Regions from separate parts of the Streptomyces sp. NPDC000348 genome, predicted to be linked through region 1. Evidence: riboswitches for the same ligand, from Rfam matches in the RefSeq annotation. Region 1 holds a riboswitch; the other holds the start of a gene.
What was found. A riboswitch is a leader RNA that binds a small molecule or an ion and turns the genes downstream of it on or off. The one in region 1 is predicted to bind glycine.

Region 1 (13,990 bases):
ACATCCGTCGACCGGAGCGACACCGGTATCGCCACCAGCCTGATCCTGGTGACCCGCGTGCTGGGCTACGCCGTCGGCGGGCAGCTCGGTGGTGCGCTCCTCACCGCCGGAACCCCTTCCGGGGCGGATGTCGCGGCCGAATCGGCCTACGTCACCGGCTTCGTCATAGCCGGCGCCGTCATGGTGCCGGCCCTGCTCGTCACCCGCACCATGGGCAAAGGAGTCAAGGGATGACCCGCACCGATCAGCCGGCATGCACCCGTACCACGCCGAGGCGCGAGGTCCTGATATCGGGAGCCAGTATCGCCGGTCCTGCCCTGGCGTTCTGGCTGAACCGCTACGGATACGCGGTGACGGTGGTCGAGAAGGCGCCCGCGCTCCGTGGCGGTGGCTACCCCGTCGACGTGCGCGGCACCGCACTGGACGTCGTGGCGAGGATGGGGATCCTGCCGCGGCTGCGGGACGCGCACATCGACCTGCGCCGGCTGACCTTCCTCGAGGGCGACGGCGACGAAGTGGCCTCGCTCCGCCCGCACGACGTCACCGGCGGTGTCGCGGGGCGGGACCTGGAGGTGCGGCGCGGAGATCTGTCCGACGCCCTCTACGCAGCGGTCCGTGACGACGTGGAGTTCGTGTTCGGCGACTCCGTCGACACCCTCGAGCAGTCCGGCCACGGGGTCGACGTCACCTTCCGCGGGGGCGGCCGGCGCACGTTCGACATGGTGTTCGGGGCGGACGGTCTGCACTCGTCCACCCGGGAGACGCTGTTCGGCCCCGAAGAGCGGTTCCACCACCACCTCGGCCACTGCTTCGCCGTGTTCACCCTGCCCAACACCTTCGGCCTCTCCCACGAGACCGTCATGTGGAACGCTCCGGGCCTGGCCGCGGCGCTCTACGCCGTGGGGGACGACGACGTGCACGCCTTCCTGAACTTCGCCCATCCGAAACCGCCGCGGGACGTGTTCCGCGACCCGGAGGCCCAACGGGACCTGGTCGCCTCGTCCTTCGCCGACGCGGGATGGGAGGTCCCGGGCCTGCTGGCCGCCCTGCGCGACGCGGACGACCTGTTCTTCGACGCGGTCGGCCAGATCCGTATGCCCCGCTGGTCCAGTGGCAGGGTCGCGCTGGTGGGCGACGCCGCCTGGGCGCCCTCGTTCCTCACCGGACAGGGCACCAGCCTCGCACTCGTCGGCGCCTACATGCTCGCCGGCTCCCTGGCCCACCAGGACCACACCACCGGCTTCGCCGCCTACGAACACGGCACCCGCGAGTTCGTGACCCTGAACCAGGCGCTGGTCGGCAAGGGCGGCGCCACGCTCTTCCCGACCACCCCCCGGGCCCTGGAGGAACGCAACAACAGGCTCCGCGGACTCGGGGCCGCCCCCTCCGGGGAGGGACGGCCCGCCCACTCGGCCCTCACCCTGCCCGCATTCACGCCCGGGACGTGAGCCCGGGCGCACGCGCCGGTGACGACGGGGACGCCGACCGCGGAGCGCTCCTGCTCCGGGTCGGCCGACCGGGTTCCGTGGATTCACGGTTCAGCGGCGGTGACACGGCTGGAGGGGAATGACGGCCTCCGTGCCCGCTACGGTGTTCGACTCGTCCCTGAGGGCCTCCACGAACCGGCTCCCGGCGTCCGCGGGGAACACGAGGAAGGGGCCGTGGGGGTCCCTGGAATCAGGGACGGGGACGAGGCGAGGGGCGGCCGGACGGGCGACTCCCGCCAGGGGAAGCGCCGCCGTGGACGCCTGCGGCGGGAGGCCGCCCCCGTCCCGTCGGCGACCGGGTGCGGACGCGGCGGCCGGGGCCCGTTCCCTCAGCACTCGATGATGTTCACCGCGAGCCCGCCCCGGGCCGTCTCCTTGTACTTGACCGACATGTCCGCGCCGGTCTCCTTCATCGTCTTGATGACCTTGTCCAGGGACACCTTGTGCGAGCCGTCGCCGCGCATCGCCATCCGCGCCGCCGTGACCGCCTTCACCGCCGCCATGCCGTTGCGCTCGATGCACGGGATCTGCACCAGGCCGCCGACGGGGTCGCAGGTCAGACCGAGGTTGTGCTCCATGCCGATCTCGGCGGCGTTCTCCACCTGCTCCGGGGAGCCGCCCAGCACCTCCGCGAGGGCGCCCGCCGCCATCGAGCAGGCGGAGCCCACCTCGCCCTGGCAGCCGACCTCGGCACCGGAGATGGAGGCGTTCTCCTTGAAGAGCATGCCGATCGCGCCCGCGGCGAGCAGGAAGCGGACCACGCCCTCCTCGTCGGCGCCGGGCACGAAGTTCATGTAGTAGTGCAGGACGGCGGGGATGATCCCGGCCGCGCCGTTCGTCGGCGCCGTGACGACCCGGCCGCCGGCCGCGTTCTCCTCGTTCACGGCCATGGCGTACAGCGTGATCCACTCCATGGCGAGGGCCTGCGGGTCGCCCTCGGAGCGCAGCTTGCGCGCGGTGTTCGCGGCGCGCCGGCGCACCTTCAGACCGCCCGGCAGGATGCCCTCGCGGGACATGCCCCGGTCCACGCACGCCCGCATCACGCGCCAGATCTCCAGCAGGCCCGCGCGGATCTCCTCCTCGCTCCGCCAGGCGCGCTCGTTCTCCAGCATCAGCGCGGAGATGGACAGGCCGGTCTCCTCGGTGAGACGCAGCAGCTCGTCGCCCGTACGGAAGGGGTACTTCAGGACCGTGTCGTCCAGCACGATGCGGTCCGCGCCCACCGCGTCCTCGTCCACGACGAAGCCGCCGCCGACCGAGTAGTACGTCTTCGCCAGCAGCTTCGCGCCGGAGGCGTCGTACGCCCCCAGGGTCATGCCGTTGGCGTGGTAGGGGAGCGCCTCGCGGCGGTGCAGCACCAGGTCGTCGTCGAAGGAGAACGCGATCTCGTGCTCGCCGAGCAGCCGGATCCGGCCACCGTCCCTGATCTTCTCCACCCGCTCGTCGGCCGACTCCACGTCCACCGTGCGCGGCGAGTCGCCCTCCAGGCCCAGCAGCACCGCCTTGGGCGTGCCGTGGCCGTGACCGGTGGCGCCGAGGGAGCCGTACAGCTCCGCCCGGACCGAGGCGACCGAGTCCAGCAGGTCCTCGTTGCGCAGCCGTCGGGCGAACATCCGGGCCGCCCGCATCGGGCCGACCGTGTGCGAGCTGGACGGGCCGATGCCGATCGAGAACAGATCGAAGACCGAGATGGCCACGGGAGGACTCCTAAGGGTTCGGCGGACGACGCTGTCCACCGGGGAAGAGGTGGTGCACAGAAGAGGGAACGTTCATGCGGGGCGCATGGTGCGGGGCACCGCGCCCACCGGTCCAGTGTGCGCGGTGCCCCTGATGTCCGTACGAAGGAAAGCGTACGGAATTACTGCAGACCGGGGTACAGCGGGTGCTTCGCGGCGAGTGCCGTCACCCGGGCCCGGAGCGCCTCCACGTCGAAGGACGGCTTCAGCGTCTCGGCGATCACGTCCGCGACCTCGGCGAAGTCCTCGGCGGTGAAGCCGCGGGTGGCCAGGGCGGGCGTGCCGATCCGTAGACCCGAGGTGACCATCGGCGGGCGCGGGTCGTTCGGGATCGCGTTGCGGTTGACGGTGATGCCGACCTCGTGCAGCCGGTCCTCTGCCTGCTGCCCGTCCAGCTCGGAGTTCCGCAGGTCGACCAGGACCAGGTGCACCTCCGTGCCCCCGGACAGCACGTCCACGCCCACGGCCTTGACGTCGTCCTCGACCAGGCGCTCGGCCAGGATGCGGGCGCCCTCCAGGGTGCGGCGCTGGCGCTCCTTGAACTCCTCGGAGGCGCACACCTTGAAGGCGACCGCCTTGGCGGCGATCACGTGCTCCAGCGGGCCGCCCTGCTGGCCGGGGAACACCGCGGAGTTGATCTTCTTGGCCAGCTCGGCCGTGGAGAGGATCACACCGCCGCGCGGGCCGCCGAGGGTCTTGTGCGTGGTCGTGGTCACGACGTGGGCGTGCGGCACCGGGTTCGGGTGCAGACCCGCGGCGACCAGTCCGGCGAAGTGCGCCATGTCGACCATGAGGTACGCGCCGACCTCGTCCGCGATCCGGCGGAACGCGGCGAAGTCCAGTTGGCGCGGGTACGCCGACCAGCCGGCGACGATCAGCTTCGGCCTGCTCTCCTTGGCCAGCCGCTCCACCTCGGCCATGTCGACCCGGCCGTCGTCGCCGACGTGGTACGCGACCACGTCGTAGAGCTTGCCGGAGAAGTTGATCTTCATGCCGTGGGTCAGGTGCCCGCCGTGCGCGAGGTTCAGGCCCATGATCGTGTCACCGGGCTTGAGCAGCGCGAACATCGCGGCGGCGTTGGCCTGCGCGCCGGAGTGCGGCTGCACGTTGGCGTGCTCGGCGCCGAAGAGCTCCTTGACCCGGTCGACGGCGATCTGCTCGATCACGTCGACGTGCTCGCAGCCGCCGTAGTAGCGGCGGCCGGGGTAGCCCTCGGCGTACTTGTTGGTGAGGACCGAGCCCTGGGCCTCCATGACCGCGACCGGGGCGAAGTTCTCCGAGGCGATCATCTCGAGGGTGGACTGCTGGCGGTGCAGCTCGGCGTCGACCGCGGCGGCCACCGCCGGGTCGAGCTCGTGCAGGGGGGTGTTCAGAAGCGACATGCGGATACGGCTCCTCAGCCCGCGGTGTGGGCGTCGTACTCGGCGGCGGTCAGCAGGTCGGCCGGCTCGTCGGTGACGCGCACCTTGAACAGCCAGCCGCCCTCGAAGGGGGCCGAGTTCACCAGCGACGGGTCGTTCACCACGTCCTCGTTCACCTCGGTGATCTCACCGCTGACCGGGGAGTACAGGTCGCTGACCGACTTGGTGGACTCCAGCTCGCCGCAGGTCTCGCCCGCGGTCACGCCGGCACCGACCTCGGGGAGCTGGACGAAGACCACGTCGCCGAGCGCGTTGGCCGCGTGCTCCGTGATGCCGACCGTCGACACGCCGTCCTCGGCGGCCGACAGCCACTCGTGCTCCTTGCTGTAACGCAGCTGCGTGGGGTTGCTCATGGCCTGAATTCTCCTGTACGGGGGGACTGCGGATGACTGAGGGGACTGCGTACGGCGCCCGTGAGCAGGCATGACGTGCTCACCTCACGCGCGGGAACCGGCGCGGGAACCGGCTACGACGGTGTCACTTCCGCCGCTGGTAGAACGGCAGCGTCACGACCTCGTACGGCTCGTGGCTGCCGCGGACGTCCACGCCGACACCCTTGGTGCCCGGCGCCGCGTGCGCCGCGTCGACGTACGCCATCGCGATCGGCTTGCCCAGCGTGGGGGAGGGCGCGCCGGAGGTGACCTCGCCGATCACCTCGCCGCCGGCCACGACCGCGTACCCGGCGCGCGGGACCCGGCGGCCCTCGGCGACCAGGCCGACCAGGACGCGCGGCGGCTCGGAAGCGGCGCGCTCGGCGGCCTCGGCGAGCGCCGCACGGCCCACGAAGTCGCCCTCCTTCTCGAACTTCACCACCCGGCCGAGACCGGCGTCGAAGGGCGTGAGGCCGGTGGTCAGCTCGTGCCCGTACAGCGGCATGCCGGCCTCCAGGCGGAGCGTGTCCCGGCAGGACAGCCCGCAGGGGACCAGGCCGGCGCCCTCGCCCGCCTTGGTCAGCGCCTGCCACAGCTCGACCGCGTGCTCGGGCTTCACGAACAGCTCGAAGCCGTCCTCGCCGGTGTAACCGGTGCGGGCGATGAGCGCGGGGACGCCGGCGACCGTGCCGGGCAGGCCCGCGTAGTACTTCAGGCCGTCCAGGTCGGCGTCGGTCAGCGACGCGAGGATCCCCGGGGACTCGGGGCCCTGCACGGCCAGCAGCGCGTACGCGTCGCGGTCGTCGCGGACCTCGGCGTCGAAGCCGGCCGAGCGCTCCCGCAGGGCGTCCAGGACGACCTGGGCGTTGGAGGCGTTGGCGACCACCAGGTACTCCGACTCGCCGAGCCGGTAGACGATCAGGTCGTCCAGGATGCCGCCGTCCTCGCGGCAGATCATGGTGTAGCGGGCGCGGCCGGGCCTGACGCCCCCGATGTTGCCGACCAGGGCGAAGTCGAGGAGCGCGGCCGCCCCGGGGCCGGCGACCGTGATCTCGCCCATGTGCGAGAGGTCGAAGAGGCCGGCCCTCGTGCGCACGGCGTTGTGCTCGTCGCGCTCGGAGCCGTAGCGCAGGGGCATGTCCCAGCCGGCGAAGTCGGTCATCGTCGCGCCGAGCGAACGGTGCAGGGCGTCGAGCGCGGTCCGGCGGGGTTCGGTACTGCTCATCGGTCGGTCTCCCAGAGGCGATGGGGGTCCCTCCCGCGCGAGTTCATTCGAGCGTGGGGGAAGGCGAGGACGTTTCCTCCCCATCTGTCATCGGAACCTGAGAGGTTCGCCATGACGCCCACGCGGGGACGGTCCTGGCTTGCACCTTGGGTGGGGCCGCCGGAGCACCGCTGGATGCCCTTCGACGGCCCGCTTTTCAGATGTGCCTCGCCCGCGCGGTAACGGGGCCTGAGAGATTCAAGGGAGGGACTTGCTCCTTCGGCGCCCCGGCGGCAAACGGTGCCGGGGACTCTCCCGCGCGGATTCAAGCGGCCGGTATGCAGTTGGCGCGCACATCATTGCACGCATCGCGGGGGCACGGCAGGGGGACCCTTCCCAGGGGGTGCGCAGGATGTGCGGGCGCCGTCACAGGGGGCTGTGACAAGCCTGTTCCGGGAAACGGACGGAAACGACGACATCCGGCATTACCTTCTCTTTACACTCGGCGGGGATCGGTACTCGTACCCGGCCCCAGGGGAGGACGATCACGGTGAACAGGACCACGGCGTGCGCCACCACCACGGGCGTCGCGCTGCCCCAGCAGCCGGCCGCTCAGGCCCGGGGGGCCCGCGGCGCGCTGCCGGCGCCCGTCGTCCGCGATCTGCGCGCGCGGGGCGGCCGCAGCCCGCGCGCGCTGCTCTTCGGGCCCCGGGACCTGGTCGTGGTCACCGGGCTGCCCGGCAGCGGCAAGTCCACGCTGATGCGGCGCACGGTGCGCGGCGCCCGCGTCGACTCCCAGGACGCCCGGGACCGCTGGGACCCCCGCATGCCGCGCCTGCTGCCGTACGCGGTGTACCGCCCGCTGGTCCGCCTCGTCCACTACGCCGGGCTGCGCCGCGTGCTGCGGGCCGGAGGGCCGGTCGTCGTGCACGACTGCGGTACGCAGGCCTGGGTGCGCCGCTGGCTGGCCCGCGAGGCCCGGCGCCGGGGCGCGGACCTGCACCTGCTGCTGCTCGACGTCACCCCGCAGCAGGCCCTGGCCGGCCAGCGCGAACGCGGGCGCGGCGTCTCCCGGTACGCGTTCCTGCGCCACCGCACGGCGAGCGAGCGGCTGCTGCGCGCGGTGGAGCGGGGCGTCCTGCCGGCCGGCTGCGGATCGGCGGTGCTGATCGACCGGGACGCGGCGGACGCGCTGCGCCGGGTCGCCTTCACGGGCTGACCGGATAGCCTTTCGGTCACAGCAGTGGTTCCAGGCAGCAGGCGGTAGGCAGATGGACTTCCCGGCGGACTTCCCGGCACAGGCGCACCCCCATCCGCACGGCGGATGGCCCGGCAACGAGCTGGAGGAGGTGCTCTCGGTCTCCCTGGGCGTCCCCTCGGCGGGCGGCAGGATCGTGGAGGTGCTGGGCCGCAGCTTCGTCTGGGTCCCGCTGCCGAACGGCGGGGGCCCGGACAGCGGCCCGCTGGACCTGCCCACCCTGGAGATCGACGGCCAGGCCTACGTCCCCGTCTTCAGCTCCGAGGAGCAGCTCCGCCAGGCCGTCGGCCCCCACCTGTCGTACACCGTCGCGCCCGCCGTGGAGTTCGCCCGCGGCCTGCCGCCGCAGGCCGGGATCGCGGTGAACCCCGGCGGCGTGGTCGGCATCCCGCTGCCGCCGCCGGCCGTCGCCGAGCTGTGCCGGGCCGGACGCTCCCCGCTGGACGGCCCGGCGACCGGCGGCCGGGTCCGGCTGTTCGAGCCCGACTGGCAGGACGACCCGCTGGACTTCCTCGCCGCCGCCTCGGCGGAGTTCGACTCCATCGGCGTGGTGACCACCGCCCGCCGCTGCCTCGCCGCGATCGAGACGGCCGACCCGGTCCTCTTCGTCGGCGTGGAACTCTCCCAGTGGGAGGGCGACGCCCGCACCCTCCCCCTCGACGCCCTGGGCCGGGCCCTGGGCCGGACCCCCGCCCCCTGGCCGGTCAACCTCATCGTCCTGGACCTAGCCCAGGACCCGGTCGGCGACTGGCTCCGCACCAGGGTCCGCCCCTTCTACGAACGGCCGCGGTGACCCCCGGGGCGCGGGGCCGTGTCGAGGTGCGGCTCCGCCGCGCGGGCGCGCCCCGCCCCAACGCCCCCGCCCCCGCCGGACGACGCGCGGCCCCGGGCTCCTCCGCGCGCCCGCCGGACAGGAGCCCGCCGCACGGCGTCGGCTTAAGCTAGGTTCATCCGCTGGCGAGGTACGGAGGGGCGATACAAGTGAGCGCTGGCACCGCGGCGACCGGACAGGTCGAGCACATGCTGCGCCAGGTGACGCCCGGGCGTTACGACGCGTACGAGGCGTTGCTGCGCGCCCTCGCGACCCCCGCCTCCGGCCAGGTCTGGATGCTGCTCTGGCACGGCCAGGCCGGCTCCCCGGACGCCCAGTACGGGAACATGGAGGTCGACGGCTTCGGCTACGCGCCCTGCGTCACCTCGGCCCAGGAGCTCTCCGCCAGCGGCTGGAACCGGTCGTACGAGGTGGTCGACGGCCTCGAAGTGGCCCGCGCCCTCTATCCCGACCGCTACGGACTCTGGCTCAATCCGCACGCCCCCGGCGGCGGAGTCGGCATCCCCTGGCTGGACCTGCGCCGGATCGCCGGCGGCCTGGACCGCCAGCCCGCCGGACCGCTGCGCCTGTCCGAACCGGCCATCGCGATCCCTCAGTTCTACGCCCTCCTCGCGCAGAACGCCCACCGCACCCCGGCCGTCCGCGCCCTGCGCCGCGCCTGGGTGCAGCCCGCACTGGGCGCCCCGTACCTCGCCATCGGCCTGGACGTGTACGACACCTCCCCGCCGGCCGTGGACGCGGTGCGCGCGATGATGCAGCAGTCCCTCGGCGCGGTCCCGGACGGACTGCCCGTGTCGACCGTCGCGATGTCCGACGAGCACGACCCGGTCGCGATGTGGCTGCGCGCCAACTCCCGCCCGTTCTACGACCGTGAGGCCCACGGCGCCGTGCCGTCCCCCGCGACGGCCTACGGCTACCCGCCCGCGCACCGGGGCTGACCGGCCGGACGCCGCCCTCCTGACGGTCCGTCACGGTCCACGGAGTGGACAGGGGCGCGGGCCGGAACCGATGCGTCCGCCCGGCCCGTCGCGCACTGCTGATTTCGCGCCAGATTTTCGGCCATGCGCGCTCAGCGACAGCGCGCTGACCGCCTGTCACCTGCGGTTTCACCTGTTCTTCACGCCGTCCGGCGCCACCTGGGCGACCGCCGGAAAGACGCTTCTGTGTCCGGCGGGTTAAATCCCGACAGGGGAACGCCTGAACCGTCCCTTATGTCAACTGTTCAGATCTCAGGTAGGTATCACCGCTATCCGGACTGTTCCTGACGCGCTGCGATCGTCTGTAGTGTTCGGCCGGTCAAGATGCATCCACATAGCGGACCCGGAGTGGCCCCAGTATGCGCATATTCAAGTCCCGAGCCGCTCGGGCGATCACGGCCGCGGTGGCGGTCGGTCTGATCGCCACGGGCTGCTCCAGCGAACGGGACGCTGACAACGAAAGCGGCGGCAAGAAGGACACCTTCGTGTTCGCCGGTGCGGGTGACCCGGGTTCCCTGGACCCTGCCCTCGCGAGCGACGGTGAAACCTTCCGCGTGACGCGCCAGGCGTTCGAGGCCCTGCTCGAGCACGAGTCCGGCGGCACCAAGCTGGTCGGCGGCCTCGCCGAGACCTGGTCGAGCAACGACGAGGGCACGGTCTGGACCTTCAACCTCCGCAAGGGCGTGAAGTTCCACGACGGCGAGTCGTTCAACGCCGCGGCGGTCTGCGCCAACTACGACCACTGGTTCAACTGGAAGGGCACCTACCAGTCCAGCGCGGTCTCGTACTACTGGCAGACCATCATGGGCGGCTTCGCGAAGAACGAGGACAAGGAGACGCCCGAGGCGAACTACAAGTCCTGCACCGCGAAGGACGAGAACACCGCCGTCATCGAGGTCAAGAAGCCCTCCGCCAACCTCCCCGGCGGCTTCTCCCTCCAGGCCCTGGCGATCCACTCGCCGAAGGCCCTCAAGGAGTACGAGAAGGAAGAGGCGACCGCCAAGGGCGACGCCATCACGTACCCCAAGTACAGCCAGGAGGCCGGCACGGTCGCCGGCACCGGCCCGTACAAGATCACGAAGTGGAACAAGGGCAACAAGGAAGTCAGCCTGACCCGCTTCGACGACTACTGGGGCGAGAAGGCGAAGATCAAGAACCTGGTCTTCCGCACCATCGACACCGAGGAGGGCCGCCGCCAGGCGCTCCAGGCCGGTGACATCGACGGCTACGACCTCGTCGCCCCGGCCGACGTCAAGACCCTCGAGGACCAGGGCTACGTCGTCCCGACCCGTGGCGTCTTCAACCTCTTCTACGTCGGCATGAGCCAGGGCGCCAACAAGGCGCTCAAGAAGAAGGAAGTCCGCCAGGCGATCGCTCAGGCGATCGACAAGGAGAACCTGGTCAAGACCCAGCTGCCCGAGGGCGGCAAGGTCGCCGACCAGTTCATGCCGGACACCATCGCGGGCTACTCCAAGAACGTCAAGAAGTACCCGTTCGACACCGCCGCGGCGAAGAGCCTCCTCAAGAAGGCCGGTGAGGAGAAGCTCAAGGTCGAGTTCTGCTACCCGACCGAGGTCACCCGCCCGTACATGCCTGCCCCGCAGGACCTGTTCGAGCTGATGAAGGCCGACCTGGAGAAGGCCGGCATCACCGTCACGCCGAAGGCCATGAAGTGGGCCCCGGACTACATCGACGCCACCGAGGCGGGCTCCTGCGACCTGCACATGCTCGGCTGGACCGGTGACTTCAACGACGGCTTCAACTTCATCGGCACCTGGTTCGCCGGGTACGACAAGCAGTGGGGCTTCAAGGACAAGAAGGTCTTCGACGCCGTGAACGCCGGCTCGAAGCTGGGCAAGGCCGAGGAGCGCACCGCCGCGTACGAGAAGGCCAACGAGGCCATCATGGAGTACCTCCCGGGTGTTCCGATCTCGTCCTCCCCGCCGGCCATCGCCTTCGCCAAGAACGTGAACCCGCCGAACGTCTCCCCGCTGACGCAGGAGGTCTTCGCCGAGACGTCCTTCAAGTAGGCGAACAGCGGTAGGAAACCAAAACGGGGGGTCCGCCCGGTCGTCGCAACTCGGCGGCCGGGCGGGTCCATTCATGTAAGACATCACGTAAGAAAGGGGCATGCGGGGTGCTGCGTCTCGTCGTACGAAGACTGCTCCAGCTCATACCCACGCTGCTCGGCCTGTCGGTTCTGCTCTTCCTGTGGCTCGACCGTCTGCCCGGTGGACCCGCCTCAGCGATCCTGGGGGAGAAGGCCACCGAGGCCGAAGTGGCGCGCATCAACCGCGCGCTCGGGCTGGACCAGCCCGTCTACGTCCAGTACTGGCGTTTCCTCAAGCGCATCGCCGAACTCGACCTGGGCACCTCCACCCAGACCGGACAGCCGGTGTGGGACGAGTTCGTCCTGCGCTTCCCCGCGACCGTGGAGCTGTCCCTCCTCGCGATCCTCATCGCGGTCGCCGTCGGCGTGCCCCTCGGCTACTTCGCGGCCCGCAACCGCGGCGGCTGGCTCGACGTCACGTCCGTCTCCGGCTCGCTCGTCGGCATCTGTATCCCGGTCTTCTTCCTGGCTCTGCTCCTGAAGCAGGTCTTCGCCGTCAACCTCGGCATCTTCCCCGCCTTCGGGCGCCAGGACACCGGCATCAACGCCACCGACGTGACCGGCTTCGCCGTCCTGGACGGTGTCCTCACCGGGGAGTTCGACGCCTCCTGGGACGCGATCATGCACCTGATCCTGCCCTCCGTCGCCCTGGCCTCCATCCCGCTCGCGGTCATCGTGCGCATGACCCGCGCCAGCGTCCTCGAGGTGCAGGACGAGGACTACGTCCGCACCGCCGAGGCCAAGGGCCTCAAGCGGAGCGTCATCCGGAGCCGGCACGTGCTGCGCAACGCGATGCTCCCCGTGGTGACCGCGGTCGGCCTGCTCACGGGCTCCCTGCTGTCCGGCGCGGTCCTGACCGAGTCCGTGTTCTCCTTCGGCGGCATCGGCTCCTTCATCCGGACCGCGATCGACGGCCGCGACTACCCCGTGCTCGTCGGGTTCATCATGTTCATCGCGCTGATATACGTCCTGATCAACTTGCTGGTGGACCTGGCGTACAGCCTCATCGACCCGAGAGTGCGGGTGCACTGACATGAGTGTCGCCACCAAGACCGACAAGATCCAGCGCCTCGCGGAACTGGCCGCCACCAAGGAGACCAGCACCGGCGCCAGCCTCTGGCGGGAGGCCTTCCGCCGCCTCAAGCGCAGCAAGATGGCGATCATCGGCGCGGTCGTCATCGCCCTGTTCGTCGTCCTCGCGATCGTCGGGCCCTACATCGCCCCGTACTCCCCGACCGCCCAGACCTGGCGGAACGAGGTCTTCCCCAACCGGGGCGAGTTCGTCGGCATGCGCGGCGAGAACTGGTTCGGGCTCGACCACCTCGGCCGGGACATGTTCTCCCGCATGCTGGTCGGCGCCCGCCAGACGCTGCTCGTCGGCGTCGTCGCCACGCTGATCGGCCTGATCATCGGCTTCCTGATCGGCGGTCTCGCCGGCGCCTTCGCCACCCTCGGCGGCGAGACCGGCAAGCGGATCGACTCCGTCATCATGCGCTTCATCGACATCATGCTGGCGCTGCCCTCGCTGCTGCTGGCCGTGTCCATCGCCGCCGTCATGGGGCAGTCGCTGACCACCGTGATGATCGCCGTCGGTGTCGTCCAGATCCCGGTCTTCGCCCGGCTGCTGCGCGGCTCCATGCTGGCCCAGGGCAGCGCGGAGTACGTGCTCGCGGCCAGGTCCCTCGGTGTGCGCAAGCGGCGCATCGTCGTCTCGCAGATCATCCCCAACTCGCTCAGCCCGGTGATCGTGCAGGCCACGCTCTCCCTGGCCACCGCGATCATCGAGGCGGCCGCCCTGTCCTACCTGGGCCTCGGCAACCCCGACCCGGCCATCCCCGAGTGGGGCGTCATGCTCACCCAGGCGCAGCGGTTCTTCGACAACGCGCCGATGATGGCGGTCTACCCCGCCGTCGGCATCATCATCACCGCCCTCGGCTTCACCCTCCTCGGCGAGGCCATGCGGGAAGCCCTCGACCCGAAGCTGAGGGGCTGAACCACCATGTCTCTGCTCACTGTCGACGAACTGACCATCACCTTCGGCGGACGCGGCCGCAAGGAGTCCCGTGCGGTCGACGGCGTCTCCTTCGAGGTCGACCAGGGCCAGGTCGTGGGCCTGGTCGGCGAGTCCGGCTGCGGCAAGTCCGTCACCTCCCTGGCCCTGATGGGCCTGCTGCCCCACAAGGGCGTCACCATCGGGGGCCGCGCCGACTTCGACGGCGCGAACCTGTTCACGATGAGCTCCTCCGCCCGCCGCGACCTGCGCGGCAGCGAGATGGCGATGATCTTCCAGGACCCGCTGTCCTCGCTCAACCCGGTCGTGCCGATCGGCGTGCAGGTCACCGAGATCCTGGAGCGCCACCGCGGGCTGAAGGGCGAGGCCGCCCGCAAGGAGGCCGCCCACCTGCTGGACCGGGTCGGCATCCCCGACCCGACCCGGCGGCTCAAGGAGTACCCGCACCAGCTCTCCGGCGGTATGCGCCAGCGTGCGCTGATCGCCATGGCGGTGGCCTGCGCCCCGCGCATGCTCATCGCCGACGAGCCCACCACGGCCCTCGACGTGACGATCCAGGCGCAGATCCTGGAGCTGCTCAAGG
Region 2 (13,990 bases), on a different contig from region 1:
AGGATCAGCACGGGGTACTTCCACCACACCTCGGGCAGCGCCTCCGGCACCACGGTGAGGTTGAAGCCGAGGCCTCGCGCGGCCAGGTAGAAGGCGATGCCGCTGCTGCCGATGACCGCCGCGACCGCCGCTCCGCGGCCGAGGTCGGACCAGGGCCGGGTGCGGTCGAAGCCGAGGGTGCGCAGCCCAGCGCCCTCGCGCAGCAGGAAGTGCGCGACCAGTGCGACGGGTACGAGCGCCGTGGTGATCCCGAAGAGCTGCCAGGCCAGGTCCAGCCAGGGGCGGCCCGGCGCGGCCGAGGCGTTGAGGGTGGCCGCCTGGTCCTTCAGACCGCCCGGTTCGGTGACCGAGCCGACAAAGCTGATCAGGGCCGAGACTCCGCTCGCGCCGAGCGACAGCGCGAGCACGAGAAGCGTCTCGTTGCGGAGCGTCGTCCGCGAGGGCCGCCGCTCGGAATACGCATCGGCCCCCGGGCCGGCCTCCGCCTGCACACCTGCCTCCCCACATCACCGATCGAATCAGATCAGTATGAGGGCAGCGGCTGTGCGCCCGGCCGGGGGGCCGTGCGGAGGCGGTCCGCGGGGGTCAGCCCGCCGGCACCGGTTCCGGCAGTCCCACCGGCCAGCTGTGCACCGGATCGCCCTGCTGCACCAGCTCGCGGTAGCGGAGGGTGGTGGCGGCCAGGGCGGCCTCCCGGCCGAGGCCCAGCTCGAGGGCCCGGTGGAAGGTCGCGGCCTGCCAGGTCGCGCCGTTCACCCTGCGCCGGCACCGCTCCTCGATCACCCCGAGGTACAGATCCCGGTCGGCGGGCTCGATGCCCCACGCGTCCAGCCCTGCCTCGGCGAGCGGCAGCAGTTCGTCCCGTACGAGGGTGACCGCGTCCACCTCGCCCAGCCCGCCGAGGCGGCCGCGCCGGGGCCAGGTGAGACGGGCGTCGATGCCGTACCTGCAGGCGGCGTCGAAGTTGGCGGCCGCCGCCTCGAACGGCAGCCGGGTCCACACCGGCCGGCTGTCCTCGGCGAGGGCGCGGACCACTCCGTAGTAGAACGCCGCGTTGGCGAGGACGTCGGTGACGGTGGGGCCGGCGGGCAGCACGCGGTTCTCCACGCGCAGGTGGGGGACGCCGTCGGCGATGCCGTAGACGGGGCGGTTCCAGCGGTAGACGGTGCCGTTGTGCAGCACGAGTTCGGCGAGGCTGGGGACGCCGCCCCGGTCCAGCACCTCGAGCGGGTCCTCGTCGTCGCAGATGGGCAGCAGGGCCGGGTAGTAGCGCAGGTTCTCCTCGAACAGGTCGAACGCCGAGGTCACCCAGCGCTCCCCGAACCAGGTGCGCGGCCGCACCCCCTGGGCCTGGAGCTCGGGCGGGCGGGTGTCGGTGGACTGCTGGAACAGCGGGGGCCGGGACTCGCGCCACAGTTCGCGGCCGAACAGGAACGGCGAGTTGGCGCCGACGGCGATCTGCGCGGCGGCGACGGCCTGGGCCGCGTTCCACACACCGGCGAAGCGCTCCGGGGTGACCTGGAGGTGCAGTTGCACCGAGGTGCAGGCGGCCTCGGGGGCGATGGACTTGGAGGTGCAACTGAGGCGCTCCACACCGTCGATGTCGAGGGTGAAGTCCTCACCGCGCGCGGCCACGATCTGTTCGTTGAGCAAGGCGTAGCGGTCGACGTCGGAGAGATTCGAGGAGACCAGGTCGTCCCGGTCCAGCGTCGGCAGGATGCCGATCATCACGATCCCCGCGTCCACCTCACCGGCTTTCCGGTCGGCGTACGCCAGCGAAGTGCGCAGTTCCTCGTCGAGCCGGTCGAATACCCGCCCGCCCAATCGGTGGGGGGCGATGTTCACTTCCAGATTGAACATGGCGAGTTCTGTCTGGAAGTCCCTGCTGGCGATCCGTTCGAGGACTTGCGCATTCAACATTCTCGGCATGCCGTCGGCGCCCGCGAGATTCAATTCGATCTCCAGCCCCATGAGGTTCTTGGGGCGGTCGAACCGCTTCTCCGCCAGGAGTCGCTCCAAGCCCGTCAGACAACTGCGGAGCTTCTCGCGGTAGCGCTGGCGATCGGACAGGTCGAACTGACCTGCCACGACCTTCTCCCCCATCGGAGCTTCCTTCCTCGCACGGGCGGACCGAAGATCGTCCGCCGGAGTCCCGGTCCACAGGCAAGGATGCCCCGTCGATGCGATCGATAACGCCCCGGAGGGCACCATCGGCCGCTAGTCTGGTCGATGTGACCAGTGGCACATTCACGGGGCATGGAACGGAAGGCGTCTTACGGGCCGGTTGCGAACTCGTGAAAAACGCCGACACGAATTGGCCGACCACTTCGGGGCCATTTCCCGAGGTCATCGGCGTGCACCCCGCCTGGAATCGGGACCATTTTCGCATTTCACCGGCCAAAAGTACCCTTGTTCCGCCGGTTGAAAACAGCTAGCCGAAACACAGTCCGAACACGCGTCGTATAAACTTTGCGCACAAGGCAGAAGGTTGGCGCCCGCGGTTCGAGTGATCCAGCCGAGAGGTGGCGTGCGGCACTCCTCGCCCCCGTCTCCCGGACTCGGCCCCCGGCCCCTGCCTCTCTGGCCTTCGCGAGCTGACAGCGCCGTCCGCCCCGCCACGCCCCGCCCTCGCGCCACTGTGCCTTCGAATGAGAGGCGACCCACCATGCCCCTGCACGTTCCCCCGGCTCCCGCGCCCGCCCTGCGTTCCGTCCTGACCGCGCTCTCGTCGCCGACCGCGGTCCGCGAAGCCCGGACCCCGTCCCTGCTCGTCTCCCAGGGACCCGCCTCGGCCGAGCTGCCCCTTCCCGTGCACGTCCTGGACCGGGCCGCCTCCGACGGCGGGAGCGCGACCCGGTTGGCCGGGTGGCGTTTCCTGATCCGCACCGGCGACCGCGCGGTGGCCGCCGCGGACACCGTGCTCACCGCCGACGGCTGGACCTTCTCCCGCTTCTTCGAGGGCCCCTACATCACCTCCACCGAGCTCGCACTGCGCCAGGCCGACGCCCTGACACAGCCGTACCAGCCCCGGCTGCTCTCGGTGCCGAGCCTCTACATGCTCACGCTCTGGCTGCACGGCGACCCCACCGCGGACGGCGCCGCCGGCCACCCGGCCGCCACCGATCTGCTCGTCCCGCTCGCCCCGGCGCCGCCCGGCATCGCGGCCCACCGCCCGCACCGGTTCACCGACCTGCTCCCGGTCCTGACGCACCGGGTGACACCGACCCGCCTGCTCGGCTCACCCGCCTGAGAAGAGACCGCGTACCCCGCCGCCCGGGACTCCCGACGCGGCGGGGTACGTGCTGTTCCCGGGCGGACTAGCCCCATCCGGCCACGGTGAACCACCCGAAGTGACCGTGCAGTCGAGGTGAACCGTCCGTGCGGGCGACGCGTCATCAACCTGTGAGGAGCGGTGCCGCGAAATCCCTGCGGATCGTCGTCCGTGGGGCAACACTGGTTTCCGACCGACCTATCACAACGGGGGGGGCGGCCATGAACGAAGCTTCACGCCGCGGAACTGAAACGACAGCCGACTCACAGGTCACCACAGAGCGAGAGATCCCACCCATGTGCCAGCACCAGCCACCGTGCCCCTCAGCCGACTCCGCCGACCGGGAATCCGCCCGTCTCGTGGCGCACCACCCGGAGCAGGGCTGGAGCCTGCTGTGCAACGGTGTCGTGTTCTTCGAGGACACCGGTGAACTCCTGCCCGACGGCAGGATCATCGCCCCGCAGCGTCCCCGCGGCGCCAGCCTGACCACCGCCTGAGCACGACCGGGCGGAACGGGGCCCGCCCGGGGACACGAGGGGCCGGACGCGGGAACTCCCGCGCGCCGGCCCCGACGCGCGTCCGGGGTGCGTCGCCCACCGCGGTCCGGCACGGGAAAGGGGTGCCCGGCCCGCCCGCCCCCGCCGGGTGCGGCTGACGCGCCTTCGGCACCGCCTATCGTGACCGGCATGCAGTCCTACACGATCGGCCAGGCAGCGAGGCTGCTCGGCGTGAGCCCGGACACCGCCCGCCGCTGGGCGGACGCGGGGCGTCTCACCACCCACCGCGACGACGGCGGACGCCGGCTCGTCGACGGACGGGACCTGGCGGCGTTCTCCGTCGAACTCGCCAGGGCCGGCGCCGCCGAGGAGGGCACCCCGTACACCTCCGCCCGCAACGCCTTCCCCGGCATCGTCACCGCGATCAAGCTCGGCGACGTCGCCGCCCAGGTCGAGATCCAGGCCGGCCCGCACCGCCTCGTCTCGCTGCTCACCCGGGAGGCGGTCGAGGAACTCGGACTGGAGGTCGGCATGGAGGCCACGGCCCGCGTGAAATCGACGAACGTCCACATCGACCGCATCTGACGGCGGCAGCGCACCTGCCCGAACGCACATGCACACCCTCTGGCTATTTTTCCTTGCTCATGCAGTGAGACAGGGGGTGAAAGCCTGGCAGATGCGTCAGTATGATCGACGTATCGCGAGGGCTTCACCGGCTCTTCCACCGGCCCGCAGAGGGAGTGCTCCGACATGACCCGTTCGCATCGGACCCGTCGGATCGCCGGCGCCGGGACAGCCGCCGCCGTACTGGCGCTGAGCGCCTGCTCCGGGTCCGGCTCGGGCTCGTCGGCGTCCGCGGGGTCCGGCGGGCGGGAGATCACCGGCACGGTCACCGTCTTCGCGGCCGCCTCGCTGAAGGAGAGCTTCACAGTGCTGGGCGAGCGCTTCGAGAAGGAGCACCCGGGGACCGAGGTCACCTTCAACTTCGGCGGCAGCGACGGCCTGGCGGCCGGCATCGGCAACGGCGCGCCGGCCGACGTCTTCGCGGCGGCCAGCGCCAGGACGATGAAGCTCGTCGTGGACGGGGGACACACGGCGGGCAGCCCGAGCACCTTCGCCCGCAACCGGCTGGAGATCGCCACCGTGCCGGGCAACCCGCACGCGATCGACTCCCTCGAGGACCTGGCCGTGTCCGGTCTCAAGGTCGTCCTGTGCGACAGGACGGTGCCCTGCGGAGCCGCCGCGCGGACCGCCCTCGCCGCCGGCGGGGTCGAGCTGGAGCCGGTCTCGTACGAGCAGGACGTCAAGAGCGCCCTGACGAAGGTCGAGCTGCGGGAGGCCGACGCCGCCGTCGTGTACCGCACGGATGTGAAGGCGGCCGGTGACAAGGTGGAGGGCGTGGAATTCCCGGAGTCCGCCGAGGCCGTCAACGACTATCCGATCGCCCGGCTCGAGAACGCCCCCAATCCCTCGGCGGCGAGGGCGTTCGTGGAGCTGGTCGGGTCGCCGGAGGGCCAGAAGGTGCTGGGTGGGGCGGGATTCCTGAAGCCATGACCACCGGCCAGGAAGCCCCCCGGAGGGCACGCCCCCGTGCCCCCGGCCGCGGTGTCCCCCTCGCCCTCCTCGCGCCCGCCCTCCTGGGCCTGGCGTTCCTCCTGGTCCCGCTCCTCGCCCTCCTCCTGCGCGCCCCCTGGCGCAGCCTCCCCGAGCAGCTGTCCAGCCCCGAGGTGTGGGACGCGCTGCGGCTGTCGCTGTTCTGCGCCACGACGGCGACCGCGCTGAGCCTGGTCCTCGGCGTTCCGCTGGCCTGGCTGCTGGCCCGTACGGACTTCCCCGGCCGGGGCCTGGTCCGCGCCCTGGTGACGCTCCCACTGGTGCTGCCCCCGGTGGTGGGCGGTGTCGCCCTGCTGCTCGCCCTGGGCCGCAACGGCGTCGTCGGCCAGTGGCTGGACGCGTGGTTCGGCGTCACCCTGCCCTTCACCACCGCGGGCGTCGTCCTCGCGGAAACGTTCGTGGCGATGCCGTTCCTCGTCATCAGCGTCGAGGGCACGCTGCGGGCCGCCGACCCGCGTTACGAGGAGGCGGCCGCCACCCTGGGCGCCTCCCGCTTCACCGCGTTCCGCCGGGTCACGCTGCCGCTGATCGCTCCCGGCATCGCGGCGGGCGCCGTACTGGCCTGGGCCCGGGCCCTCGGGGAGTTCGGCGCGACGATCACCTTCGCCGGCAACTTCCCCGGCCGCACCCAGACCATGCCGCTCGCGGTCTACCTCGCCCTGCAGAACGACCCGGCCGCCGCGATCGCCCTCAGCCTGGTCCTGCTGGCGGTGTCCGTCGCCGTACTGGCCGGGCTTCGGGACCGCTGGATGAGGGCCGTCTGACACCATGGCGAAGAATCCCGGACACCTGCCCGAGCCGGCCGGCACCACGGCCGAAGGGCTGGACGCGCGGCTCGTCGTGGACCACGGCTCCTTCCGCCTGGACGTCGCGCTCACCGCCGCGCCCGGTGACGTCGTCGCCCTGCTGGGCCCGAACGGGGCCGGCAAGACCACCGCCCTGCGCGCACTCGCGGGCCTCGCCCCGCTCAGCGCCGGGCACCTGCGGCTGGACGGCACGGAGCTGCGCCGCACACCGCCGGAGTCGCGCCCGGTGGGTGTCGTCTTCCAGGACTACCTGCTCTTCCCGCACCTGACCGCGCTCGACAACGTGGCCTTCGGGCCGCGCTGCCGGGGCGTCGGCAAGGCGGAGGCACGCGCCCAGGCCGCCGAGTGGCTCGACCGCATGGGTCTGGCCGGGCACGCGGGTGCCCGGCCCCGGCGGCTGTCCGGCGGCCAGGCCCAGCGCGTGGCCCTCGCCCGCGCCCTGGCCACCCGCCCCCGGCTGCTGCTCCTGGACGAACCGCTCGCCGCCCTGGACGCCCGTACCCGGCTGGAGGTGCGCGCGCAGCTCCGCCGTCATCTGGCCGCCTTCGAGGCCGTGGCCGTCCTGGTCACGCACGACCCGCTGGACGCCATGGTGCTCGCCGACCGTCTGGTCGTCGTGGAGCAGGGCCGGATCGTGCAGGAGGGCACGCCCTCCGACATCGCCCGTCACCCGCGCACCGAGTACATCGCCCGGCTGGTGGGCCTCAACCTGTACCGCGGGCAGGCCGACGGCCATGCGGTGCGGCTCGACGCGGGGCCCGCCGTGAGCACGACGGAGCACCTCTCCGGGCCCGCCTTCGTGGCGTTCCCGCCCGACGCCGTCACCCTGCACCGGGACCGGCCGACCGGCTCCAGCGCCCGCAACCTCTGGCGCTGTGAGGTCGCCGGTCTCGAGACCCACGGGGACCGGATCCGCGCGGAGCTCACCGGCGAACTCGCCCTGGCCGCCGACCTCACCACGGTCGCCGCGGCCGAACTCGGCCTCCACCCGGGCGCGACGGTCTGGGCGGCCGTCAAGGCGACGCAGACGCACGCGTACCCGGCGTAGCCGCACACGCCGCAGGGCCCCGCTCCGGTCGAGCGGGGCCCTGCGGCGTGCGTCAGTCCTCGTACGCGTCCAGCGGCGGGCAGGAACAGACCAGGTTCCGGTCGCCGAAGGCCTGGTCGATGCGGCGCACCGGCGGCCAGTACTTGTCGGCGGCGCTCACCCCGGCCGGGAACACGGCCTCCGTCCGGCCGTACGCGTGCTCCCACTCCCCGCCGAGCGCGGCAGCGGTGTGCGGGGCGTTGCGGAGCGGGTTGTCGTCCGCGGGCCACTCGCCGGAGCCGACCTTCTCGATCTCCGCGCGGATCGCGATCATCGCCTCGCAGAACCGGTCGAGTTCGGTGAGGTCCTCGGACTCGGTGGGCTCGATCATCAGCGTGCCGGCCACCGGGAACGACATCGTCGGCGCGTGGAAGCCGTAGTCGATCAGCCGCTTCGCCACGTCGTCCACGCTGACGCCGGTCGCCTTGGTCAGCGGGCGCAGGTCGATGATGCACTCGTGCGCGACCAGGCCGGCGGGGCCGGTGTAGAGCACCGGGTAGTGCGGCTCCAGGCGCTTGGCGATGTAGTTGGCGCTGAGTACGGCCACCTGCGTGGCCCGCTTCAGGCCCTCGCCGCCCATGAGACGGACGTACGCCCACGAGATCGGCAGGATGCCCGCCGAGCCCCACGGCGCCGCCGAGATGGGCCCGACACCGGTCTTCGGGCCGGCCTCCGGCTGGAGCGGGTGGTTCGGCAGGTACGGCGCCAGGTGCGCCCGCACGCCGACCGGGCCGACGCCGGGGCCGCCGCCGCCGTGCGGGATGCAGAAGGTCTTGTGCAGGTTCAGGTGCGAGACGTCACCGCCGAAGTGGCCGGGCTTGGCCAGGCCCACCAGCGCGTTGAGGTTGGCGCCGTCCACGTACACCTGGCCGCCGGCCTCGTGCACCTCGGCGCAGATGTCGGCGACGTGCTCCTCGAACACGCCGTGCGTCGAGGGGTACGTGATCATCAGCACCGCCAGCTCGTCGCGGTGCTGCCCGATCTTCGCCCGCAGGTCCGCGACGTCGATCTCGCCGTCGTCGGACGTCTTGACGACGACGACCTTCATGCCGGCCATCACGGCGCTGGCGGCGTTGGTGCCGTGCGCGGAGGACGGGATGAGGCAGACGGTGCGCTGCTCGTCGCCGTTGGCCCGGTGGTAGCCGCGCACGGCGAGCAGACCGGCCAGCTCGCCCTGGGAGCCGGCGTTCGGCTGGAGGGACACCTTGTCGTAGCCGGTGACCTCGGCGAGACGTTCCTCCAGCTCGCGGATGAGCGTGAGGTAGCCCTGGGCCTGCTCGGCGGGCGCGAAGGGGTGCAGCTGACCGAACTCCGGCCAGGTGACCGGCTCCATCTCGGTGGTCGCGTTGAGCTTCATGGTGCAGGAGCCCAGCGGGATCATGCCGCGGTCCAGCGCGTAGTCGCGGTCGGAGAGCCGCCGCAGGTAGCGCAGCATCGCGGTCTCTGAGCGGTGCTGCCGGAAGACGGGGTGGGTCAGGTACTCGTCGTTGCGCAGCAGGGCGTCCGGCAGCGTGTCCCGCGCGGCCGCGTCCAGGGCCTCGGCGTCGCCCTCGACGCCGAAGGCGCTCCACACGGCGGCCAACTGCTCCCGGGTGGTGGTCTCGTCGCAGGCGATCGAGACGTGGTCGGCGTCGACGAGGCGCAGGTTGACGCCGTTGTCGCGGGCGGCGGCGACCACCTCGGCGGCCCGTCCGGCGACCCGCACGGTCAGCGTGTCGAAGTAGGAGCCGTGCACGATCCCGGCTCCGCCGGCCCGCAGTCCCTCGGCGAGGACGGTGGCGTACCGGTGGGTGCGCCGGGCGATCAACCGCAGCCCCTCCGGACCGTGGTAGACGGCGTACATCCCGGCCATGACGGCGAGCAGCACCTGGGCGGTGCAGATGTTGCTGGTGGCCTTCTCGCGGCGGATGTGCTGCTCACGGGTCTGGAGGGCGAGACGGTAGGCCTTGTGTCCGTCCGCGTCGACGGAGACGCCGACGAGCCGCCCGGGCAGGCTGCGCGCCATCTTCTCCTGGACGGCCATGTAGCCGGCGTGCGGCCCGCCGAAGCCCATCGGCACACCGAAGCGCTGCGTGGTGCCGACCGCGATGTCCGCGCCCAGCTCACCGGGCGACTTCAGCAGGGTGAGGGCGAGCAGGTCGGCGGCCACGGTGACGAGCGCGCCGAGCTCGTGCGCCCGGTCGATCACCGGCTTGATGTCGCGCACGGCGCCCGAGGCGCCCGGGTACTGGATCAGCACGCCGTTGATCTCGCGCTCGGCGAGCTCGGCGGGGATGCCCTCACCGAGGTCGGCGACGACGACCTCGACGCCGGTCGGCTCGGCGCGGGTCTCGATCACGGCGATGGTCTGCGGCAGCACGTCCGCGTCGACCAGGAACAGGCCCTTCTTGTTCTTGCCCATGCGCCGCGACAGCGCCATCGCCTCGGCGGCGGCGGTGCCCTCGTCGAGCAGGGAGGCACCGGAGGTCGGCAGGCCGGTGAGCTCGGCGACCACGGTCTGGAAGTTCAGCAGCGCCTCGAGCCGCCCCTGCGAGATCTCCGGCTGGTACGGGGTGTAGGCCGTGTACCAGGCCGGGTTCTCCATCACGTTGCGCAGGATGACGGGCGGGGTGAACGTCCCGTAGTACCCGAGCCCGATCATGGAGCCGAGCACCTCGTTGCGGTCGGCCAGCGCACGCAGCTCGGCCAGCACCTCGGCCTCGCTCCGCGCACCCGGCAGGTCCAGCGCATCGGCGTTCTTGATCACATCCGGCACCGCGGCGGCCGTCAGCTCGTCCAGCGAGCCGTAGCCGACCTGGGCGAGCATCTTGGCCCGGGCCTCGTGGTCGGGGCCGATGTGGCGCTGCTCGAAGGGGATTCCCTGTTCGAGCTCGGAGAGCGGAGTGCGAGGGGCGGTCATTGAGGAGGCCTCCTGGTCCGACGACCTTCGAGGGGCACCACGGCGCGGGTGCCCGAACGGCCTCCCCCTCTGTCATCTCAACCTGAGAGCTTCACCGGACGGCCCGAAGGCGTCCGGTTTTCACCGTCGGTGAGAGCGGAAGCCGTCGACACCCGCCCTGCTTTCCAGAGTGACCTCGTCCGTGCGGTACGTGTGCCTGAGAGATTCCGGGGAGGATTTGCTCCTTCGGCGCCTCCGGTGGTGTCCGGAAGGGCTCTCCCGCACGGGGTCAGCAGCCGTTTGCCAGCCTACCAGCGAGCACCGCACCAGTACCTTCGAGTGGCCGCCCAGCCGATTGTGCCGTTCTGTAGTGCTTACGGATGAGTTTGCGACCAGTGGAGGGCCCGTGCAGACCGACATCGATCCGCGCCACCTGATCGGCCGCAAGGCGTTCGACCGCAACGGAAACCGGATCGGCACGATCGACGAGGTCTACCTCGACGACGCCACCGGCGTACCGGAGTGGGCGGCGATACGCACCGGTCTGTTCAGCAGGGACGCCTTCGTCCCCCTGGAACCCAGCGACCTCATCGACGGCGCCCTCCACGTCCCCTTCGAACGCGCCCTCATCAAGGACGCCCCCGACTTCGGCGTGGGCCGCCACCTCTCCCCCGAACAGGAACTCCAGCTCTACCACCACTACGGCCTGGACCTCGCCGCTCCGCCTCCCCTCCCGGACCGCGACTTCGGCAAACTCGCCGGGAACGACAAGCCGGCCTGATCCGCCTTGCTCACCGTCCCCGCGCCCCTCGGCCGGCCCCCGCGCCCTCGCCCTCCCCGGGTCCTCGGGCCACCAGCGGCAGCGGTTCCGCCGGTTGCAGAGCCGGGTCGTCGACGCGGAAGGTCTTCACCCTGCCCGGCTCCGAGCCGGGTGTCTCGAAGCGCACCGTGACCCGGCCCAGCCCGCTGCCCTGCACCCATCCGTGTCCGTGCACGGCGTGCCGTACGTCGTGCCCCGCCGGCCAGCGCCGCTCGGCGGGTGCCTCCGGCTCCGGCGCGGGCGCGGCCTCGGCCTCCTCGCGCAGGAGGTCGTCCACGGGGCCGCCCGCCTGCGCGAACAGGTCCTCCTGCGTGTAATCGGCCAGCCCGCTGACCCCGACGCCCAGCAACCGCACCCCGCCCGTCGTGTCGACCGAGTCCAGCAGCCGCGCGGCCGCCTCCCGCACCACCGCCGGATCGTCCGTGGGGCCCCGCAGCGTCTCGGACCGGGTGAGGGTCGAGAAGTCGTACCGGCGCACCTTCAGCACGATGGTCCGCCCCGACAGGCCCGCCGCCCGCAGCCTGCGCACGCACCGGTCCGCGAGCCGCCGCACCTCCCCGCCGACCCGCACCCGGTCGTGGATGTCCACGTCGTACGTGTCCTCCACCGACACCGACTTGGCCTCCCGCTCGGCCACCACGGGCCGCTCGTCCCGGGCCAGCGCCATCGCGAACAGCGCGCGCCCATGGGCCTTGCCCAGCAGCCGTACGAGCTCGTCCTCCCCGGCCTCGGCGAGCTCGTCGACCGTGTGGATCCCCGCCCGCCGCAGATGATCACCGGTCGCCGGTCCGACGCCCGGCAGGGTGCGGACCGACAGCGGCCCCAGCAGGGCCCGCTCCGTGCCCGGCTCGATCAGCACCAGTCCGTCCGGCTTCGCCTGCTCCGAGGCGATCTTCGCCAGCATCTTGGAGGCCGCGAGCCCCACCGACCCGGTGAGCCCCGTGACCGCTCGTATGTCCGCGCGCAGCTTCGCCCCGGCCAGCCGCGCCGACCGCTCGTCCCAGGCCGTGCCGCCGGCCTCCAGGTCCACGAACGCCTCGTCCAGGCTCAGCGGCTCCACCAGCGGCGACAGGGCCCTCAACAACCCCATCACCTGCTCGCTGATCGACCGGTAGAGGGCGAACCTCGGCACCAGATACGCGGCGTTCGGCGCGAGCCGACGGGACTGCGCCATGGGCATCGCCGAGTGGACGCCGAAGACCCGTGCCTCGTACGAGGCGGTGGCCACCACACCCCGTGGCCCGAGCCCGCCCACGACGACCGCCTTCCCGCGCAGACTCGGCTTGGAGGCCTGCTCCACCGAGGCGAAGAAGGCGTCCATGTCGAGATGCAGGATCGTGGGCGCGGTTCTCACCTCTCCGATGCTGCCGCACGCCACTGACAACGGCCGTTGCGGGGCGGTCTCAGACGGCCTTGTTCCGCCGCCGCGCCAGCTCGTCCATCGGGTTGTGCCCGACCAGGGTCTCCCCGGTGTCGACGCGCTCCCCGTGCAGCTGGGACAGCGCGCTCTCCACGTCCCGCCACACCACGCCCACGGCGATGCCGAAGACGCCCTGGCCGCCCTGGAGCAGGGCGTGGACCTCGTCGGGCGAGGTGCACTCGTAGACCGTGGCCCCGTCGCTCATCAGCGTCATGCGCTCCAGGTCGCTGAAGCCGCGCTCGCGCAGGTGCTGGACCGCGGTGCGGATGTTCTGCAGGGAGACGCCCGTGTCCAGGAACCGCTTGACGATCTTCAATACGACGACGTCGCGGAAGCTGTACAGCCGCTGCGTACCCGATCCGTGGGCCGGCCGCACGCTCGGCTCGACCAGCCCCGTACGGGCCCAGTAGTCGAGCTGCCGGTAGGTGATACCGGCGGCGGCGCAGGCCGTGGGCCCCCGGTAGCCGATCTGCTCGGACGCCATGGATGTCGCCCCTCCGCTGCTCGGCACAGCCGTCGGTCGCTGTGGAGCGTGGTCGATCGCGCCGCCGTGGACGGGATGCCCCCCGCTCGGACGGAGCCGGGAGTTCTGGGGAGGGTACGGCCCGCTCGCCCCGAAACCACGTCCGGGGACACCCCCAGCCGTACCGTCGCCGCTGCTTCTCACGCCGACCTCCGTCCTTGACCTGCCTCCTCGAAGGTAGGCAGTCACCAAGGGTGCGTCAACGATCGCCACACTCGGCACGCCGAGTGATAATCACCCTAAGAGTGGTTTCCCGTACCCCACCGTGGGGAAAGGCTAGCCGAATGCCTTCGGCGTGAGCCCCGGCGGCCGACCCGGTCGGCGGCCACCGACCGCCCTCACTGGTTACTGGTTCCGAAGTCCTCCGGCGAGATCTGGTCGAGGAACTCGCGGAACTTCTCCACCTCGTCCTCCTGCTCGTCCGGGATGGCGATCCCGGCGTCGTCGAGCACCGTGTCACTGCCGTAGATCGGCGTACCCGTCCGCAGGGCCAGCGCTATGGCGTCGGAGGGGCGGGCACTCACCTCGACACCGCTGGCGAACACCAGTTCCGCGTAGAAGACGCCCTCGCGCAGATCGGTGATGCGCACTTCCGTGAGCTCCTGTCCGACGGCTTCCAGCACGTCCTTGAACAGGTCGTGGGTCAGCGGCCGTGCGGGTGCCATGCCCTGCTGGGCGAAGGCGATGGCCGTCGCCTCCCCCGGCCCGATCCAGATGGGGAGGTAGCGGTCGCCGCCCACTTCACGCAACAGCACGATCGGTTGGTTGGAGGGCATCTCGACCCGGACACCTACGACATCGAGCTCGTTCACACAGCAACCCTAGGCCGTGCCCGGGACGTTTGGGTAGTCGGGCAGGCAACGGGTGGCAGATCCGGCCCCCGCGCCGCTCCGTCTCAGGGCAGCCGTATCCCGAGTGCCGCCTGCACCAGCGCCGCGTGCAGCTTCACCGTGAGCCCCGCCAGCTCCTTCGTGCGCGCCTGGGCGTGGGCCCTGGTCTGCGGGTTCCGGTGGCGCTTCAGCGGGGCGACGACCTGGTCCACCAGGCCGGCCTCACGGTCGGCGGCGGCCTTCA

Region 2: another riboswitch for glycine. It lies ahead of gcvP (aminomethyl-transferring glycine dehydrogenase); the one in region 1 lies ahead of gcvT (glycine cleavage system aminomethyltransferase GcvT).

What each region holds. Positions count from the first base shown of each region.
Region 1 is NZ_JBIAZD010000015.1:81,153-95,142, reverse strand. It holds gene ACFY3N_RS26570 (MFS transporter) at 1-234, shown strand, start outside; gene ACFY3N_RS26565 (FAD-dependent monooxygenase) at 231-1,448, shown strand; gene ACFY3N_RS26560 (L-serine ammonia-lyase) at 1,817-3,184, opposite strand; gene glyA (serine hydroxymethyltransferase) at 3,346-4,605, opposite strand; gene gcvH (glycine cleavage system protein GcvH) at 4,620-4,997, opposite strand; gene gcvT (glycine cleavage system aminomethyltransferase GcvT) at 5,122-6,240, opposite strand; glycine riboswitch at 6,447-6,547, opposite strand; gene ACFY3N_RS26540 (AAA family ATPase) at 6,770-7,438, shown strand; gene ACFY3N_RS26535 (enhanced serine sensitivity protein SseB) at 7,491-8,270, shown strand; gene ACFY3N_RS26530 (enhanced serine sensitivity protein SseB C-terminal domain-containing protein) at 8,498-9,247, shown strand; gene ACFY3N_RS26525 (ABC transporter substrate-binding protein) at 9,646-11,316, shown strand; gene ACFY3N_RS26520 (ABC transporter permease) at 11,424-12,428, shown strand; gene ACFY3N_RS26515 (ABC transporter permease) at 12,430-13,389, shown strand; gene ACFY3N_RS26510 (ABC transporter ATP-binding protein) at 13,396-13,990, shown strand, end outside.
Region 2 is NZ_JBIAZD010000019.1:7,277-21,266, reverse strand. It holds gene ACFY3N_RS29370 (CPBP family intramembrane glutamic endopeptidase) at 1-491, opposite strand, end outside; gene ACFY3N_RS29365 (glutamate-cysteine ligase family protein) at 586-2,103, opposite strand; gene ACFY3N_RS29360 (hypothetical protein) at 2,666-3,250, shown strand; gene ACFY3N_RS29355 (DUF5999 family protein) at 3,568-3,768, shown strand; gene ACFY3N_RS29350 (molybdopterin-binding protein) at 3,958-4,353, shown strand; gene modA (molybdate ABC transporter substrate-binding protein) at 4,519-5,322, shown strand; gene modB (molybdate ABC transporter permease subunit) at 5,319-6,146, shown strand; gene ACFY3N_RS29335 (ABC transporter ATP-binding protein) at 6,151-7,236, shown strand; gene gcvP (aminomethyl-transferring glycine dehydrogenase) at 7,289-10,174, opposite strand; glycine riboswitch at 10,349-10,445, opposite strand; gene ACFY3N_RS29325 (PRC-barrel domain-containing protein) at 10,560-10,934, shown strand; gene ACFY3N_RS29320 (DNA polymerase IV) at 10,945-12,327, opposite strand; gene ACFY3N_RS29315 (MerR family transcriptional regulator) at 12,377-13,060, opposite strand; gene ACFY3N_RS29310 (bifunctional nuclease family protein) at 13,255-13,728, opposite strand; gene ACFY3N_RS29305 (MerR family transcriptional regulator) at 13,812-13,990, opposite strand, start outside.